Regions from separate parts of the Aeribacillus sp. FSL M8-0235 genome, predicted to be linked through region 1. Evidence: a T-box and tRNA genes for the amino acid it is inferred to sense, from the RefSeq annotation. Region 1 holds a T-box; the other holds one or more tRNA genes.
The links. The T-box of region 1 lies ahead of alaS (alanine--tRNA ligase). A T-box ahead of a tRNA ligase gene usually reads a tRNA of that ligase, here a tRNA-Ala.
Positions count from the first base shown of each region.

Region 1 (5,938 bases):
ATTTTTAAATTTCACGTAATATTTAAACACGATCGCACTTTTAATGATGTCATTTTTTTCTAAAATAGAAGCAATTTGCGATACGGAAGATCCAATCGGAATTTGTACCTTTACAGGTTCCTTATTATCCGGATCAACAGGTTTTAATGCAGATCGCACATATAAATACCCGCCGCCAATCACTCCAGCAAATATAACAACAAAGGCAATCAGGACAGTTAACACAGTTTTTCGAACAATTTTCGCTATATGCAGTTTTTCTTGGAGTTTCTTATCCAAAAATTCCTTATTCGAATCCGAATCCGCCATCAATTCATCCTCCTTCCGTCCCGATTATTATACTACATACACGCATTTATTCGTCAAAAATCTCCATTTTTTTATAGGAAGAAATTGTTTTTTTCATTTGGATGTAAATCACCTCAACAAAAAAAGCACCGCAAAACGGTGCTTATTCCTCTTCTAAAAATGTATTTAAAACGGCCTCGATCATTTCCCATTCTTCATCGGTTTCCACAGGCTCCAGCTTTCCGCCTTCACCGTCTTCATTGGGAATGTAGCTTGCTGCATGAATTTCTATTCCATCTTCGTCTTCCTCATCATCGATGCCGATCGGATAATAAAGAACGTAAGATTTGTCAAATTCGTCCGAATTAAACGTAAACAAAATTTCATATAGTTGTTCATTACCGTTTTCATCAATAACGGTAATATGTTTTTCACCTTCCACTTATTTCACCTCAATTTATTGTTGACTGTCCAAATAACTTTGCAAAATAATCACCGCAGCCATTTTATCAATGACTTGCCGTCTTTTTCGCCGGCTTACATCCGCCTCAATGAGAAATCTTTCGGCTTCCATCGTCGAAAGGCGCTCATCCCATAAAATGACCGGAAGCTGAAACTGCTCCTTCAAAAGCGCGGCAAAGCGCTCGCTTGCTTCTCCCCTTGGTCCAACGGTGCCGTTCATATTTTTCGGATACCCGACTACTATTTTTTCTACCTCGTATTTCTTTATCAGTTCAGCGAGTCTTTGAATCCCGAACTCGCCTTCATCTTCATTTATGCTGATCGTTTCCACACCTTGAGCAGTCCATCCCAGCTCATCGCTTACCGCAACTCCTAATGTTTTTGAACCTAAGTCTAACCCAATGATTCGCATTTTATTCCTCACGGTTGTTTTTCAAATAAAATTTTACAAGCTCTTCAATTAATTCATCTCGTTCAATTTTTCTAATCAGATTGCGTGCGCCGTTATGTCTAGGAATGTAAGCAGGATCTCCGGACAACAAATAGCCGACGATTTGATTGATCGGATTATAACCCTTTTCTTCCAGTGCATTGTATACGGCACTTAGAACTTCCTTGACATTTGTCTCAACAGGTTCTTCTGAAAAATTAAATTTCATCGTTTTATCGAAGGAACTCAATTTTTGCACCTCTTTCCTAGACTAAAAAGCGAATCTGCTTGTCTACATCCATTTTACACTATGAATGGAATTTATGAAACGGATTTCACCCAGTCTTCGACAAAACGAAGAGCTTCAGCTAACCGTTCAGGATTTTTTCCTCCCGCTTGAGCCATGTCAGGTCTTCCGCCGCCGCCGCCTCCACAGCGGCTTGCAATTTCCTTAATTAATTTTCCAGCATGGAACCCTTTGTCAACTAAGTCTTTTGTGATGCCGGCTGCTAAATTTACTTTTCCGTCTGATACCGTTGCTAGCACAACAATAGCCGAGCCGAGCTTTTGCTTCAGTTCATCGACCATGCCGCGCAATCTGTTCATATCTTTCACTTGAACTTTTTCCGCAAGAACTGTTACACCGTTGATCGTTACCGCTTTTTCAGCGATGTTCCCCGCTTCCAGATTGCTAAGCTTCATCGTAAGAGATTCGTTTTCCCGCTGTAGTTCTTTTATTTCTTGCTGCAGACTGTCAATTCTCTCCGGCAGATTTTTTACATTCGCTTTCAGTTTTGCCCCAATTTCCTTTAACAATAAATATTGTTCATTCATAAACCGGTACGCTTCTTTTCCTGTCACCGCTTCAATTCGGCGGGTTCCTGCACCAATTCCAGTTTCGGAAACAATCTTAAACAGTCCGATTTCCGCTGTATTTGTTACATGGCATCCGCCGCAAAGCTCAAGCGAATAATCGCCTACTTGAACAACGCGAACAATTTTTCCGTATTTTTCTCCAAATAAAGCCATCGCGCCCATCGCTTTCGCTTCGTCAAGAGGCATGTGCTCGATAGAGACTGGAATGCTTTCCCAAATTTTCTCATTTACAATTCGCTCAATTTCTTCCAGCTCTTCTGTTGAAACTTGTCCAAAATGTGAAAAGTCAAAACGGAGACGGTCGGAAGCAACAAGCGATCCAGCTTGGTTGACATGTACGCCCAGCACGTCCTTCAGCGCTTGGTGCAGCAAATGTGTCGCTGTATGATTTTTCACGATGGATTTTCTAGACTCTGCACAAACGGAAGCGTAAACTGCTGCTCCTTTTGTCAAAACGCCTTTTTCGATGACAGCCCGGTGCAAGTGTTGGCCGTTCGGCGCTTTTTGCACATCTTTTACGTTTAAGACCACATCATCATTTTTGATGATTCCTTTGTCAGCAATTTGACCTCCGCTTTCAGCATAAAAAGGCGTCTCGTCCAATATAATTTGGACCTCTTCCCCGCTCTCGGCTTGATCGACTAATTCCCCATCTTTTATGATCACAAGCACCCGTGCATTTGCTTCCAGGGTATTGTAGCCGACAAATTTGCTTTCCTCTTTTAATTCCACAAGAATTCCGCTTTGCACTTGCATCGAGTCGACATCCTGTCTGGCTTTTCTTGCACGTTCTTTTTGATGCTCCATTTCTCGTTCAAAGCCTTCATAATCCAGCTCCATGCCTTCATCTTGTGCGTATTCCTCCGTCAATTCCACTGGAAAACCGTATGTGTCGTAAAGCCGAAACACATCTTCGCCTGGAATTATTCGGCTACCCTGTCCTTTCTGCTTTTTGATTACATCCGCTAAAATGGCAAGCCCTTCATGGAGAGTCTCATGGAAACGCTCTTCCTCATTTTTAATTACCTTTTGAACAAAGGATGCTTTTTCTTTTACTTCCGGATAGTAATCGTTCATAATTTCCGCTACAACCGGAACTAATTCATACATAAACGGGCGGTCTATGTTGATCGTTTTTGCATACCGAACCGCTCTGCGGATAAGACGGCGAAGTACATACCCTCTGCCTTCATTAGAAGGTAGCGCACCGTCTGCAACAGCAAATGTAACCGTGCGGATATGGTCGGCAATCACTTTAAAAGCGACATCTTTCTCTTTGTCGGTTCGATAAGCTTCCCCCGAAATCTTTTCGGTAGCTTGAATGATCGGTAAAAAGAGATCTGTGTCAAAGTTGGTCGGCGCATTTTGAATGACAGAAACCATTCGCTCTAAGCCCATGCCTGTATCAATATTCTTTTTTGGAAGCGGAGTGTAAGTTCCATCAGGATTATGATTAAATTGAGAAAAAACAAGATTCCAAACTTCCAAATAGCGTTCGTTTTCACCACCGGGATAAAGTTCCGGATCATTTGGATCGTTTCCAAATTCTTCTCCACGATCATAAAATATTTCAGTATTTGGTCCGCTTGGCCCTTCACCAATATCCCAGAAATTCCCTTCCAAACGGATAATTCGTTCTTCCGGCAACCCGATTTTATTTTTCCAAATGTCATACGCCTCTTCATCTTCCGGATGAATAGTAACTGATAATCTATTTGGGTCGAAGCCAATCCATTTTTCGCTTGTTAAAAATTCCCATGCCCATTCAATCGCCTCTTCTTTAAAATAGTCGCCGATTGAGAAATTTCCGAGCATTTCGAAAAATGTATGATGGCGTGCTGTTTTTCCGACATTTTCAATATCGTTTGTTCGGATTGATTTTTGTGCGTTAGTAATTCTCGGATTTTCAGGAACAACCCTTCCGTCAAAATATTTTTTCAATGTTGCGACACCGCTGTTGATCCACAATAGTGACGGATCATCAACCGGAATTAAAGAAGCGCTCGGTTCAACCGAATGTCCTTTTTCCTTAAAAAAATCTAAAAACATTTGACGAACTTGTGCTGAAGTGAGCTTTTTCATGGCATTCCTCCTAAAATGTCTTCATTTTTCTCGCAAAATAAAAACTCTCGCCTATGTAAATGCTCTGATTTACACAGGGACGAGAGTTACTCGCGGTACCACCCTGATTATGAGCCAATTGCTCATCACCTTCATTTGCCGTAACGTGGCATTTTCGTCAGGTTTTGCCTGCACTCAGAATTAGCGTTCTGTTGCCCTTCATCTAGAGCTTCTTTCAGCCTCGGAAGCCCCTCTCTTTTAAGATGGACTGCAACATACTCGATTCGTCATCGCTTTCATGCACTTATTCCATGTCTAACACGAATTATAGACAAGGAAAAATCGCTTGTCAATGCGCTTTCCTCAGACGGATGATATGCAGCAATATCTCTTTCAGAACAGTGATAAAAGGCACAGCTAAAATTAAACCGATCACTCCGCCGATTTCTCCGCCCGCCAAGAGCGCCATAATAATCACCATCGGATGCATATGCAGGCTTTTCCCAACGATGAAAGGGCCAAGAATATTACTTTCAATAAATTGCAGCCCAAAAATGATGAAAAGCACTACAATTATTTTGTTAATGGAGAGCGTCGCAGCGACCATCAAAGCAGGAACCGCACCGATAAATGGACCGAAATAAGGAATAATATTGGTCATTCCGATAATCGTCCCTAAAATTAACGGATATTTAATTTTAAACAGCCAAAACAAAATCGAAGCCGCCAGCCCGATCAGAAAACAAACAAATAGTTGCCCCCGCAAATAACTTCCGAGCGACTCATCGACGTTTTCTAAAAAACGTCTCCCTTCACGTCTCCATTTCTTCGGGGTGAAGTACCAAATGGCCTTTTTCATTTTCTCATAATCTTTCAACATATAAAAAACGAGAAAGGGAATGACACCAATAATAACAGCATAATCAATAATTGACTTCATGCTTGAAAGCATCCGTTCAAGAAAGGCAGCGACGGATGTTTCCATTCCAGCAATAAAAGATTCAATTCGATGATGAATTTCTCCAGGTAAATTGGTTGTTCCGTCATGAATTTTATCCGTCCAGCTTTGGTAATATTTTGTAAACATAGGGATATTTTCGGAAAGGTCTTTCATTTGTTCAACAAAAATTGGGACACCTTTATAAAAGCTAAAACCGACTCCTCCGAAAAAAATAAAATAGATGATGAGAATCGAACATGTTCTTGGAACACCTGAACGGTAAAGTTTTTCCACTACGGGATGAAGCAAGTAGGTAATGAAGCCGGAAAGCATAAAAGGAATTAAAACAGCTTTTAACATTTTGAAAATAGGAAACCAAATGACTTTTAGCTGAAGAACCATATATACAAACAATGATAAAATGAGAAAAAAAATGATTCGGAAAAGCCATTTCCGCTCTCGCTCATTCATCCCGCATCCCTCCTCTTATTATTTTGAGGAATGCTCACGAAAATATGCATGAAGGCGCCCATTTTAGGCGCCTCAAATCGCACGATCTTCTTCAGGAAACAAGTCATCTAAAGAACTTAATGTTCCGTCTTCTTCTACTTGATGTGTGTGAATAATGCCTTTTGTAACGGTAAGCTCAATAAAACAATGCCAACAATAATACTGATTGACTCCGATTTTTCCAATATCTTTGCTTTTACAATTCGGACATGTAAACAAACAGGGACACCTTCTTTATTCATTTATTTAATTATTTATTAATCCGGTATGTTCTCGCTATGCACACTACTATTTGTTACCATTTTCAAAAAAATTATACGTCTCTATAAAGCATGCTTTTTATGCTTAAACAATTTGTCCCCTGTTTGTAG
Region 1 covers NZ_JBBOBW010000001.1:2,639,313-2,645,250, forward strand. The annotation lists gene mltG (endolytic transglycosylase MltG) at 1-309, opposite strand, end outside; gene NSQ71_RS12840 (DUF1292 domain-containing protein) at 452-730, opposite strand; gene ruvX (Holliday junction resolvase RuvX) at 746-1,162, opposite strand; gene NSQ71_RS12850 (IreB family regulatory phosphoprotein) at 1,164-1,430, opposite strand; gene alaS (alanine--tRNA ligase) at 1,502-4,138, opposite strand; T-box leader at 4,211-4,417, opposite strand; gene NSQ71_RS12860 (AI-2E family transporter) at 4,467-5,528, opposite strand; gene NSQ71_RS12865 (hypothetical protein) at 5,601-5,786, opposite strand.

Region 2 (5,938 bases), 2.5 Mb from region 1:
TGAAATTCTCCGTTCCGGTAATCCGACCGTATTGTGCATCTGGATTTCGTTGATAGTAGCCGTTTCTCATATTCGATGTTCCAGCTTGTTCAATCTCGAGGAAATGTTTCATTTCTTCCCACATAATCAGCTCTAATTTTTCATTCACAAACTGACGAATGGTACTTTCCTGTTGATTAGCCCAGTCACCATTCGGTATTCTTTTAGACATAGGTAGGGTTCTCTGGAATATTTGGCCAAATCAGAAAATACCCTACCTTATGCTTTACACAAAATTTTATACATCATCCTTTTGGCCGACATAAATTTTATCGAGGTCTTTTATATTTTTTTAAAAATAATATAAAAGATCTTATTGCCGTCAAAATGTTGTTGAAGAATAATATAAAAACAAAAAAAGGCTCCCTCGCACATCGAGAAAACCTTGTTATTTCAACGTTTTTCATCAAAGCTTCCAACCGGGCTCGAACCGGTGACCTCTTCCTTACCATGGAAGTGCTCTACCAACTGAGCTATGGAAGCATGGCTCCGCAGGCAGGATTCGAACCTGCGACCGTTCGGTTAACAGCCGAATGCTCTACCACTGAGCTACTGCGGAATATTTTAATAAACCATATTTTGGTTCACATACAGCTCAATCAGTATATCAAAATGACTTCAAAAGAATGTACTCTTGTATGGTTCTCTACAATAAGCCCAGCTTTCAAAAAGAATTTAAAGGCAGCCTGGCAGCGTCCTACTCTCACAAGGGACAAACCCTCACTACCATCGGCGCTGAAGAGCTTAACTTCCGTGTTCGGGATGGGAACGGGTGTGACCTCTTCGCCATTGCCACCAAGCAGCCTTTTCTGTTTTCCTTCCTGTTGTCAAATGACATCGGAATGTCATTCTTTCAAAACTAGATAACGTTTCTTTCACGAATAGATGCTCCTACTTGGTTAAGTCCTCGATCGATTAGTATCCGTCAGCTCCACGTGTCACCACGCTTCCACCTCGGACCTATCTACCTCGTCATCTTCAAGGGATCTTACTCGCTTCGAGCGATGGGAAATCTCATCTTGAGGGGGGCTTCACGCTTAGATGCTTTCAGCGCTTATCCCTTCCGCACATAGCTACCCAGCGGTGCCCCTGGCGGGACAACTGGTACACCAGCGGTGCGTCCATCCCGGTCCTCTCGTACTAAGGACAGCTCCTCTCAAATTTCCTGCGCCCGCGACGGATAGGGACCGAACTGTCTCACGACGTTCTGAACCCAGCTCGCGTACCGCTTTAATGGGCGAACAGCCCAACCCTTGGGACCGACTACAGCCCCAGGATGCGATGAGCCGACATCGAGGTGCCAAACCTCCCCGTCGATGTGGACTCTTGGGGGAGATCAGCCTGTTATCCCCGGGGTAGCTTTTATCCGTTGAGCGATGGCCCTTCCATGCGGAACCACCGGATCACTAAGCCCGACTTTCGTCCCTGCTCGACTTGTAGGTCTCGCAGTCAAGCTCCCTTCTGCCTTTGCACTCTCCGAATGATTTCCAACCATTCTGAGGGAACCTTTGGGCGCCTCCGTTACCTTTTAGGAGGCGACCGCCCCAGTCAAACTGCCCACCTGACACTGTCTCCCGCCCCGATCAGGGGCGCGGGTTAGAATGTCAGTACAGCCAGGGTAGTATCCCACCGTCGCCTCAGCGCAAGCTGGCGCTCACGCGTCTCTGGCTCCTACCTATCCTGTACAAGCTGTACCCACATTCAATATCAGGCTGCAGTAAAGCTCCACGGGGTCTTTCCGTCCTGTCGCGGGTAACCTGCATCTTCACAGGTACTATAATTTCACCGAGTCTCTCGTTGAGACAGTGCCCAGATCGTTACGCCTTTCGTGCGGGTCGGAACTTACCCGACAAGGAATTTCGCTACCTTAGGACCGTTATAGTTACGGCCGCCGTTTACTGGGGCTTCGGTTCGCACCTTCGCTTTTCGCTAAGCGCTCCCCTTAACCTTCCAGCACCGGGCAGGCGTCAGCCCCTATACTTCACCTTACGGTTTCGCAGAGACCTGTGTTTTTGCTAAACAGTCGCCTGGGCCTTTTCACTGCGGCTCATCATGGCTTATCACCTTGATGAGCACCCCTTCTCCCGAAGTTACGGGGTCATTTTGCCGAGTTCCTTAACGAGAGTTCTCTCGCTCACCTTAGGATTCTCTCCTCGCCTACCTGTGTCGGTTTGCGGTACGGGCACCTCTCACCTCGCTAGAGGCTTTTCTTGGCAGTGTGGAATCGGGAACTTCGGTACTTCCTTTCCCTCGCCATCACAGCTCAAGCACACGGCAAGCGGATTTGCCTGCTTGCCAGCCCTAACTGCTTGGACGCGCACATCCAGCCGCGCGCTTACCCTATCCTCCTGCGTCCCCCCATTGCTCAAACGGTGAGGAGGTGGTACAGGAATATCAACCTGTTGTCCATCACCTACGCCTTTCGGCCTCGGCTTAGGTCCCGACTAACCCTGAGCGGACGAGCCTTCCTCAGGAAACCTTAGGCTTTCGGCGGAGGGGATTCTCACCCCTCTTTCGCTACTCATACCGGCATTCTCACTTCTAAGCGCTCCACCGGTCCTTCCGGTCCGGCTTCGATGCCCTTAGAACGCTCTCCTACCGCTGACACCAACGGTGTCAACCCGCAGCTTCGGTGATACGTTTAGCCCCGGTACATTTTCGGCGCAGAGCCACTCGACCAGTGAGCTATTACGCACTCTTTAAATGGTGGCTGCTTCTAAGCCAACATCCTGGTTGTCTAAGCAGCTCCACATCCTTTTCCACTTAACGTATACTTTGGGACCTTAGCTGGCGGTCTGGGCTGTTTCCCTTTTGACCACGGATCTTATCACTCGCAGTCTGACTCCCAAGGATAAGTCATTGGCATTCGGAGTTTGACTGAATTCGGTAACCCGATGGGGGCCCCTCGTCCAATCAGTGCTCTACCTCCAAGACTCTTCCCTTGAGGCTAGCCCTAAAGCTATTTCGGAGAGAACCAGCTATCTCCAAGTTCGATTGGCATTTCACCCCTACCCACACCTCATCCCCGCACTTTTCAACGTGCGTGGGTTCGGGCCTCCAGCAAGTGTTACCTTGCCTTCACCCTGGACATGGGTAGATCACCTGGTTTCGGGTCTGCGACCTCGTACTATTTCGCCCTCTTCAGACTCGCTTTCGCTGCGGCTCCGCCTTTCGGCTTAACCTTGCACGAAATCGCAACTCGCCGGTTCATTCTACAAAAGGCACGCCATCACCCGTTAACGGGCTCTGACTACTTGTAGGCACACGGTTTCAGGTTCTCTTTCACTCCCCTCCCGGGGTGCTTTTCACCTTTCCCTCACGGTACTGGTTCACTATCGGTCACTAGGGAGTATTTAGCCTTGGGAGATGGTCCTCCCTGCTTCCGACGGGATTTCACGTGTCCCGCCGTACTCAGGATCCACTCGGGAGGGAACGGAGTTTCGACTACAGGGTTGTTACCTTCTCTGACGGGCCTTTCCAGACCTCTTCGTCTACCCCGTTCCTTTGTCACTCCTTAATCGAGTGTCCTACAACCCCAAGAGGCACGCCTCTTGGTTTGGGCTGTTCCCGTTTCGCTCGCCGCTACTCAGGGAATCGCTGTTGCTTTCTCTTCCTCCGGGTACTTAGATGTTTCAGTTCCCCGGGTTGCCCTCCATACCCTATGGATTCAGGTATGGATACTGCCCCATTACGGACAGTGGGTTCCCCCATTCGGACATCTCCGGATCGACGCTTACTTACAGCTCCCCGAAGCATTTCGGTGTTTGTCCCGTCCTTCATCGGCTCCTAGTGCCAAGGCATCCACCGTGCGCCCTTTCTAACTTAACCGTTTCTTCCTAACATGAGCGATCTATTCGTGAATGTCTTTCCGTTATCCAGTTTTCAAAGAACAATGCTTTTTCTTTCAATGAGCTCCCTTGCTGCTTGAGTTGCTTCGAGCCGAACATCCGATCCTTCGAATGGGCTCTCGCATAGGAGCAATGCTTCCAATATTCATCAAACTTATGGTGGAGCCTAGCGGGATCGAACCGCTGACCTCCTGCGTGCAAAGCAGGCGCTCTCCCAGCTGAGCTAAGGCCCCAGGATGGTCTTATTTATGGTGGGCCTGAGTGGACTTGAACCACCGACCTCACGCTTATCAGGCGTGCGCTCTAACCGGCTGAGCTACAGGCCCATCCTGTATTTTTTTATTCAGCTTCTATTCGCTGGGAAATCGACTTTGCGAATTCACCAGCAAACGGGGAAGGATGTGATCCTTCAAAACTAAACAAAACGGAAAAGCGTACCTTTTTCAATGTATATATCCTTAGAAAGGAGGTGATCCAGCCGCACCTTCCGATACGGCTACCTTGTTACGACTTCACCCCAATCATTTGTCCCACCTTCGGCGGCTGGCTCCCGTAAGGGTTACCCCACCGACTTCGGGTGTTACAAACTCTCGTGGTGTGACGGGCGGTGTGTACAAGACCCGGGAACGTATTCACCGCGGCATGCTGATCCGCGATTACTAGCGATTCCGGCTTCATGCAGGCGAGTTGCAGCCTGCAATCCGAACTGAGAGTGGTTTTTTGGGATTCGCTCCACCTCGCGGTTTCGCTGCCCTTTGTACCACCCATTGTAGCACGTGTGTAGCCCAGGTCATAAGGGGCATGATGATTTGACGTCATCCCCACCTTCCTCCGACTTTTAGCCGGCAGTCACCTTAGAGTGCCCAACTGAATGCTGGCAACTAAGGTCAAGGGTTGCGCTCGTTGCGGGACTTAACCCAACATCTCACGACACGAGCTGACGACAACCATGCACCACCTGTCACCCTGTCCCCGAAAGGGGAACGCCCTATCTCTAGGGTTGTCAGGGGATGTCAAGACCTGGTAAGGTTCTTCGCGTTGCTTCGAATTAAACCACATGCTCCACCGCTTGTGCGGGTCCCCGTCAATTCCTTTGAGTTTCAGCCTTGCGGCCGTACTCCCCAGGCGGAGTGCTTAATGCGTTTGCTGCAGCACTAAAGGGTGGATACCCTCTAACACTTAGCACTCATCGTTTACGGCGTGGACTACCAGGGTATCTAATCCTGTTCGCTCCCCACGCTTTCGCGCCTCAGCGTCAGTTACAGGCCAGAGAGCCGCCTTCGCCACTGGTGTTCCTCCACATCTCTACGCATTTCACCGCTACACGTGGAATTCCGCTCCCCTCTCCTGCACTCAAGTTCCCCAGTTTCCAATGGCCGCTCGCGGTTGAGCCGCGAGATTTCACATCAGACTTAAGGAACCGCCTGCGCGCGCTTTACGCCCAATAATTCCGGACAACGCTTGCCACCTACGTATTACCGCGGCTGCTGGCACGTAGTTAGCCGTGGCTTCCTCGTCAGGTACCGTCAAGGTACCGCCCTGTTCGAACGGTACTTGTTCTTCCCTGACAACAGAGCTTTACGATCCGAAGACCTTCTTCGCTCACGCGGCGTTGCTCCGTCAGACTTTCGTCCATTGCGGAAGATTCCCTACTGCTGCCTCCCGTAGGAGTCTGGGCCGTGTCTCAGTCCCAGTGTGGCCGGTCACCCTCTCAGGTCGGCTACGCATCGTCGCCTTGGTGAGCCGTTACCTCACCAACTAGCTAATGCGCCGCGGGCCCATCCTGCAGTGACAGCTAAAAGCCGCCTTTCAACCGAAAACCATGCGGTTTTCGGTGTTATCCGGTATTAGCTCCGGTTTCCCGAAGTTATCCCAGTCTGCAGGGCAGGTTGCCCACGTGTTACTCACCCGTCCGCCGCTAACCTAAAGGAGCAAGCTCCCTTCGGTCCGCTCGACTTGCATGTATTAGGCACGCCGCCAGCGTTCGTCCTGAGCCAGGATCAAACTCTCCAAAAAAAGTTTGTCACCAAATGCTCTTGTCAGAATCAACA
Region 2 covers NZ_JBBOBW010000001.1:168,995-174,932, reverse strand. The annotation lists partial or broken gene NSQ71_RS00970 (transposase) at 1-211, opposite strand, end outside; tRNA gene NSQ71_RS00965 (tRNA-Thr) at 450-522, opposite strand; tRNA gene NSQ71_RS00960 (tRNA-Asn) at 524-598, opposite strand; rRNA gene rrf (5S ribosomal RNA) at 724-839, opposite strand; rRNA gene NSQ71_RS00950 (23S ribosomal RNA) at 935-3,867, opposite strand; tRNA gene NSQ71_RS00945 (tRNA-Ala) at 4,045-4,120, opposite strand; tRNA gene NSQ71_RS00940 (tRNA-Ile) at 4,137-4,213, opposite strand; rRNA gene NSQ71_RS00935 (16S ribosomal RNA) at 4,350-5,903, opposite strand.
Region 2: it encodes a tRNA-Ala, which carries the amino acid that the T-box ahead of alaS (alanine--tRNA ligase) is inferred to sense. The anticodon was not compared.